One region of the Humibacter ginsengiterrae genome, then DNA from elsewhere that is predicted to be linked to it. Evidence: riboswitches for the same ligand, from Rfam matches in the RefSeq annotation. Region 1 holds a riboswitch; the other holds the start of a gene.

What was found. A riboswitch is a leader RNA that binds a small molecule or an ion and turns the genes downstream of it on or off. The one in region 1 is predicted to bind thiamine pyrophosphate.
Region 2: linked by a shared signal. The riboswitch ahead of thiC (phosphomethylpyrimidine synthase ThiC) and the one ahead of ACYVII_RS01575 (ECF transporter S component) in region 1 are both predicted to bind thiamine pyrophosphate.

What each region holds. Positions count from the first base shown of each region.
Region 1 covers NZ_BAAGWY010000001.1:308,940-312,529, forward strand. Annotated here, with positions in the region: gene ACYVII_RS01570 (ABC transporter ATP-binding protein) at 1-1,024, opposite strand, end outside; gene ACYVII_RS01575 (ECF transporter S component) at 1,021-1,641, opposite strand; TPP riboswitch at 1,702-1,812, opposite strand; gene ACYVII_RS01580 (hypothetical protein) at 1,949-2,158, shown strand; gene ACYVII_RS01585 (hypothetical protein) at 2,213-2,554, opposite strand; gene dinB (DNA polymerase IV) at 2,565-3,590, opposite strand, start outside.
Region 2 covers NZ_BAAGWY010000017.1:11,285-14,874, reverse strand. Annotated here, with positions in the region: gene ACYVII_RS16635 (glycoside hydrolase family 13 protein) at 1-1,569, opposite strand, end outside; TPP riboswitch at 1,718-1,824, shown strand; gene thiC (phosphomethylpyrimidine synthase ThiC) at 1,821-3,542, shown strand.

The DNA.
Region 1 (3,590 bases):
GTCCGTTCCGCAACTCATCCGACGCCGTGACGCCTCCGTCGATCGGTGGGAGGAGCCCGCCGAGCGTGAGGGCGAGCGTGCTCTTACCGGCGCCGTTCGGTCCGGTCAACGCGAGAGCGGAGCCCTCCTGCGCCGCGACATCACCGACATGAATTCGCGGACCTCGTGGTCTGCCGACGGTGAGGTCGTCGCCGGTCAGCAGAACGCCGCCCGGCGTTCCTGGTCGCCGTATGGCCTCCCAGCGAGGCGGCCTGTGTTCCCGGGGCAGCCACACCCCCGCCTCGGTGAGCTCGGTACGACTCCTCTCGAAGACGTCGTCCGGGCGGCCGTCGGCGAGGAGCCCTCCTCGGCCGTCGAGCACGACGACTCGGTCGACCAGGTCGAGCCAGATGTCGACCCGGTGCTCCACGACGACGAGCGTGGCACCGCTGGCCTCGAGCGCCGAGCGGACGGCGTCCCGAACCTCGACCACGCCATCCGGGTCGAGATTCGCAGTCGGTTCGTCCAGCAGCAACGCGCCGGGCCGCATCGCGAGCAGGCCGGCCAGCGCGAGGCGCTGCTTCTGTCCTCCGCTCAGCGCCGATGTCGGATGCCGCAGGTCGATATCGAGTCCGACGGCATCCAGAGCTGCATGTACCCGGGGCCAGATCTCGGCAGGGGGCACTCCGATGTTCTCGCACGCGAACGCCACGTCGTCGCCCGCGCGGGCGAGCACTGTCTGGGACTCGGGATCCTGCAGCAGCAGCCCCGCTCTACCTCGCACCGCTGCGGGTTCCGCGCCGTCGACGAGCAGCCGTCCTTCTGCTTCTCCGTCGTCGTCACCACCGAGCACTCCTGCGATACCGGCCAGCAGAGTGCTCTTGCCCGATCCCGACCCTCCGAGAAGGAGGATGCGCTCCCCCGGCGCCACGTGCAGGTCGAGGTGACGCACGGCCCAGGCAGCACGCCCGGCATGCCGCCAGCCCCACCCGGCCGCATGAATGGCGGCCGGGCTTCCGTCCACGGCCCCGCGGGAGCGGCTCACACCCGCTCCGTCACCTCACGGCCGGCGCCGAATCTGCTCAGGGCCCCGGTCTTGGCAAGCCCCTTCACGATCGCCCAGGAACCGAGGCCGCCGATGACCGCGCCGGAGAGAATCGTGCCCGCTGCATAGACGACCGCGAACGACGCCTTGGCCCCGGGATACCAGACCAGCAGGTCGAGCACCGACTCCCCGACCCCCGCTCCCGCACCGGCGATGAGAGCCACGACCCAGTTCCATCGCGCGTACAGCACGATCAGGAAGACGAGTTCGGCGCCGGCGCCCTGCACCAGCCCGGAGAGGAGCGTGAGGGGGCCCCACTGCGTGCCGATCAGTGCCGAGACGGTCGCCGCCACGAGCTCGGTGAACAGCGCGGCACCGGGCTTGCGAACGACGAGTCCGCCGAGCACGCCGGCGAACAGCCAAGGACCGTTGATGATGCCCTGGAGGCCGGGAAGCGCCGCCGTGATCGGTGCGCCGACGGGGTTGGATGCCTGATCCCACACCCAGAAAACCAGTCCGGCGACGACCGCGAGGACTGCGGCGACGACGATGTCGACGACGCGCCAGCGGAGAACTCTGCGGGTGCGCCCTGGGGTGGTTGCGATGGTTGCGTGCACGATTCGTGCCCTTTCGTTCGCTCAAACGTGGGCACGGGTGGATGCCCCGCACGTGCGGAGCGCCCGAGAGACGTAGCTCCCTGCGCTGGCATGACCCAGATCAGGTTCGACGGTCGAAGGTTGGAGTACCTTCCTCTCAGCCCGGCTCACCGGACTCCCGTGTTCGAGTGACGATTATAGTCGGTGGTGCGGTTCTGAGGACGGCTCACAGGTGACGACGGATTCCCAGGCGAAGACCCAGGAAACAGGCGCGTAATGTGGACCTCGCGCCCGCGCCGGTTCGCGGGCCAGCACCGAGGAGGCAGCCATGGTCATCATGTGGGTGCTCCTCGCCGTGGGGCTGGCGTTCGTCATCCTGCTGCGCCTCTATGTCATGCGGATGCGCAAGTTCGAGCGCATCGTCGCCGAACGCAGAGCCGAAGCGGCACGGCTCGCCGCGGCACGGGCCGCCCGGGACTCCGCAGCACGTCGCGCGCGCGAACTCGAAGAAGCCGAAGGGCGCACGACCACCGAGTGACGTGCCGGATCACCGGCACATTGCGCGACGCGATCGCCCCGTCGGCCGAGCGGTTCAGCGACGCCGGCGACGCAACGCGCGGAAGATCAGCGCGACACCACGCGTGGCGACCCAGGCGAACGGGATCGCCACCGCCAGGAGTGCGATCGGGTTCGGCTCGAACCGCACACCCGTCTTGTCTTTGATGTAGGCGCCGATCGGAACACTCGCGCCCCCGCCGCCCCCTCCGGATCCCGACGCCGGTTCCTGGGTTCCCTCTCCCCCGCCGAACCCGAACCAGGCGAGCGCCACCGGGATGACGGTCACGTCGTCGAGTTTGACCGGGTCGCCGTACACGGTGCGAACCCCTGCGGTGGACTTGACGGAGTCGGCGAGCTTGAGCACGAAGTCAGCCATGCGGCTCACGCTACCCGGGTTGCTCGCGCTCGCGCAGCACCTTCGCGTTGCCGGTGTCGCCTACGCGGCGCGGCCCGTTACCCACCAGTGCCGCTGAGGTGACCGCCCCCGCGCCGAACCGCGCCGCCACACGGTCGATCGCGTTCTCCGCGTCGCGCCAGTCCTCGTCGGGATCCCAGAGAACCGGCGCGCTCGATCCGTCCGGGAGCAGTTGCTCCGCTCGCACGCCCAGAAGCCGGATGGCGTCGCCCGACTGCAGCACGGCATCCAAAAGCGATGCAGCCTCCTCGTAGAGGCGACGACCGACGTTGGTGGGCTCGGGCAGGGTGCGGGACCGGGAGATCGTGCGGAAGTCGGCATAGCGCAGTTTCAGCGCCACGGTTCTCGACGTGAGACGGTGCGCGCGCAGCCGTGCGGCGACCTGTCCGGAGAGCCGGAGCAGCTCGCGCCGGAGCACCGAGGCATCCGTCACGTCGTACTCGAACGTCTGCTCGTGTCCGATGCTCTTCTCCCGCGACACTGGTTCAACGCCTCGGGGATCGACGCCGTTCGCGAGCTCGTGCAGCCTCACGCCCGACGCATCCCCCACCCACCGGCGCAACACGTCGAGCGGCGTCGACGCGACGTCGCCGACAGTTCGGAGTCCGTAGCGATGCAGGGTCTCCTGGGTAGCCGGTCCGACACCCCACAGGGCACCGATCGGAAGCGGATACAGGAACGTGAGCGTCTCGGCCACGGGAATCACGAGCATCCCGTCCGGTTTCGCCCTGGTGGAGGCGAGCTTCGCCATGAACTTCGTGCCGGCAACACCGACCGAACACGTCAGCCCCGTCTCAGCGAGAACTCGGCGACGGATGCTCGCACCGATGCTCGCAGGCGACCCGAGTAGTCGCACGGCACCGGCGACGTCGAGGAAGGCCTCGTCGATGCTGACCTGTTCCACCAACGGCGTCACATCACCCAGGATGCCCACCACCCGTGCCGAGTAGCGCGCGTACTTGTCGAAGTGCGGCTCCAGCACGACGACGTCCGGGCA
Region 2 (3,590 bases), on a different contig from region 1:
GTAGCCCTCCAGCCACTCGAGTATCCCGCTGCCCAGCGAGCGTTCCTCTCGTTCGGCGAGCAGCAGTTTGTAGAGCGAGAGCGTCGAGTCGGGCTCGTCGCTCTCCGCGTCCCGCGCCATCGTCGCCCACTCGGCCGGCTGCGGCAGCCAGCTCTTCCCGCTGTCGCTGAACCCGTACGAGGGACCGGACGCCGTCCACGGGATCGGGACGCGGCATCCGTCGCGGCCGTAGCGTTCGCCGTGCGTGCGGAACCAGGTCGGATCTTGTCGTGCGGAGTCGGGCAGATCGATCACCTCGGGGAGCCCCAGCTCCTCGCCCTGATAAAGGTAGGCCGAGCCTGGCAGCGCGAGCATCACCGTGGTCGCGGCGCGGGCTCGCCGCAGCCCCAGCGCCTTGTTCGGGCGGTACGGCGTCTTCGGCCCGATCCCGTGGCCCTGCGGGCTCTCATCCGCGAGTCCGAAACGGGTCGGATGCCGGATCACGTCGTGGTTCGAGAGCACCCACGTGCTCGGGGCGCCGACACCGTTGAACGCGTCGAGCGATTCCTCGATGACTGCACGCAGAGCATCCGGATGCCACGGCGTCTCGAGGTAGGTGAAGTTGAACGTCTGCTGCATCTCGTCGGAGCGCACGTACCTGGCGAGCTTGGCGGGCGGGCTCACCCACGCCTCTCCGCACAGCGCTCGGTCGCCGTCGTACTCCGCCAGCACGTTGTGCCAGTCGCGGAAGATGGCGTGGCCGCCTTCCTGCGCCCACATCGGCGAGCCGGGCTCCTCATCGCTGATGTCGGGCTCGAGCGTCACGCTGGCGCCGCTCATCGAGCCGCCGCGCTGCTCGGGCGTGTAGTCCGGCAGGCCCTTCGCCTTGACCATGCCGTGCGCGACGTCGATGCGGAATCCGTCCACTCCGCGATCGAGCCAGAACCGCAGGATGCCGCGGAACTGCTCCCACACCCAGGGGCTCTCCCAGTTGAGGTCGGGCTGCGACGAGTCGAACAGGTGCAGGTACCACTGTCCAGGGGTGCCGTCCGGGTTCGTCGTGCGGCTCCAGGCGGGGCCCCCGAAGACCGACTCCCAGTTGTTCGGCGGAAGCTCGCCGTTCTCACCCTTGCCGTCGAGGAACCAGTAGTGGCTCCTCGCCTCGCTGCCCGGAGCGGATGCCAGCGCCTCTTGGAACCAGCGGTGATCGGACGACGTGTGGTTCGGCACCAGGTCGACGATGACGCGTAGCCCGAGGTCGTGGGCGGCCGCGAGCATCCGGTCGAAGTCGTCGAGCGTGCCGAACAGCGGGTCCACGTCGCAGTAGTCGGCGACGTCGTAGCCGGCGTCGCGCTGCGGCGACGTCATGAACGGGGAGAGCCAGACCGCGTCGACACCGAGGTCTTGCAGAGCGGGCAGGTGAGCGGTGATACCGGGCAGGTCGCCGAAGCCGTCGCCGTTGCTGTCCGCGAACGACCGCGGATACACCTGATAGATCACCGCTGTGCGCCACCACTCGTTGCCGGTGCTGGTCGGCGTCGCTGCGGTGTCGCTCTGCGGGCCGGTCGCTTCGTGCGGTGCCTCCGACATGGCTTCCTCCGTCGAAGGGGCCGTGTTCACCGTTGTATTCACCACTGATACGTCCTTGATTCGAGTCGTTGCATGCGTGTCCATCCATGCTCTCGCACGTGCCTGATGACCGGCGGCTGCCCTTCGGCCGGAACGTTGATAGGGTGATGGCGATCTACACGGGAGCCCTTGCAAGGGCTGAGAGGAAGCTGCCGCAGCTTCGACCGTAGAACCTGTCCGGACAATGCCGGCGAAGGAAGTAGGGCTCCTCCATGGATTCGATCCACCCATCGCACACGCTCGCCTATCTGCGCGACGACGAACACGGCATCCGTGTTCCGGTCACCTCGATCTCGCTGGGCACGACGTCGGACGAGTCGTTCGTGGCCTACCGAACGGCCGGGCCCGGCAGCGACCCGGTGCTCGGGCTCGCGCCGTTCCGTGAGGAATGGATTGCAGCGCGCGGCGACACAGAAACGTACGAAGGCCGCGGCCGCGACCTGAACGACGATGGCAGGGCCGCGCAGCGCCGAGGTGCGGCCTCCGCCGAGTGGAAGGGCGCCAAGCCGGTGCCGCGCCGGGCCCTGGACGGCCGCACGGTGACGCAGATGCACTACGCCCGGCGCGGCGTGATCACCCCGGAGATGCGCTTCGTCGCTTTGCGGGAGAACTGCGATGTCGAGCTCGTCCGCGCGGAACTCGCCGCGGGGCGGGCGATCATCCCCAGCAACATCAATCATCCGGAATCCGAGCCGATGATCATCGGCAAGGCGTTCCTGGTGAAGGTGAACGCCAACATCGGCAACTCGGCGGTGACCAGCTCCATCGCCGAGGAGGTCGACAAGCTGCAGTGGGCGGCCACCTGGGGTGCCGACACCGTGATGGACCTGTCGACCGGGGACGACATCCACACCACCCGAGAGTGGATCATCCGCAACTCACCAGTTCCGATCGGCACCGTTCCGATCTACCAAGCGCTGGAGAAGGTGGGCGGCGACGCGAACGCGTTGACATGGGAGCTCTACCGCGACACCGTCATCGAGCAGTGCGAGCAGGGTGTCGACTACATGACCGTGCACGCCGGAGTGCTCCTGCGCTATGTTCCACTCACTGCCGAAAGGGTCACCGGGATCGTCTCCCGCGGCGGATCGATCATGGCGGGATGGTGCCTTGCGCACCACGAGGAGAACTTCCTCTACACCCACTTCGACGAGCTGTGCGAGATCTTCGCTCGCTACGATGTCGCGTTCTCGCTCGGCGATGGGCTGCGGCCGGGTTCCATCGCCGACGCGAACGACGCCGCCCAGTTCGCCGAGCTCGACACGCTGGCCGAGCTGACCAGGCGGGCGTGGGAGTTCGACGTGCAGGTCATGGTGGAGGGCCCCGGGCACGTTCCGTTCCACCTCGTGCGGGAGAACGTCGAGCGTCAGCAGGAGCTCTGCGACGGTGCCCCGTTCTACACCCTCGGACCGCTGGTCACCGATATCGCGCCTGGCTACGACCACATCACCTCGGCGATCGGTGCGACCGAGATAGCCCGTTACGGCACCGCGATGCTCTGCTACGTCACGCCGAAGGAGCACCTCGGTCTTCCGAACAAGGATGACGTGAAGACGGGTGTCATCACCTACAAGATCGCCGCGCACGCCGCCGACCTGGCGAAAGGGCATCCGGGCGCCCACGAGCGGGACGACGCGCTTTCGAGAGCGCGATTCGAGTTCCGGTGGCGCGACCAGTTCGCGCTCTCCCTCGACCCGGTCACCGCGGAGGAGTTCCACGACGAGACCCTGCCCGCGGAGCCGGCCAAGACCGCGCACTTCTGCTCGATGTGCGGGCCGAAGTTCTGCTCGATGCGCATCTCTCAAGACATCCGGGACGAGTTCGGCGGACTCTCCGAGCAGCAGGTGATCGCGGGCATGAACGAACGATCCGCCCTCTTCCGCGCGTCGGGCGGACGGGTCTACCTTCCCGAGCCCGGCGTCGGCCGCCCGTAACCGTCGTGATGTCCGCCCTGATCACGAGGCCGTTCGGCGACGTCCGGA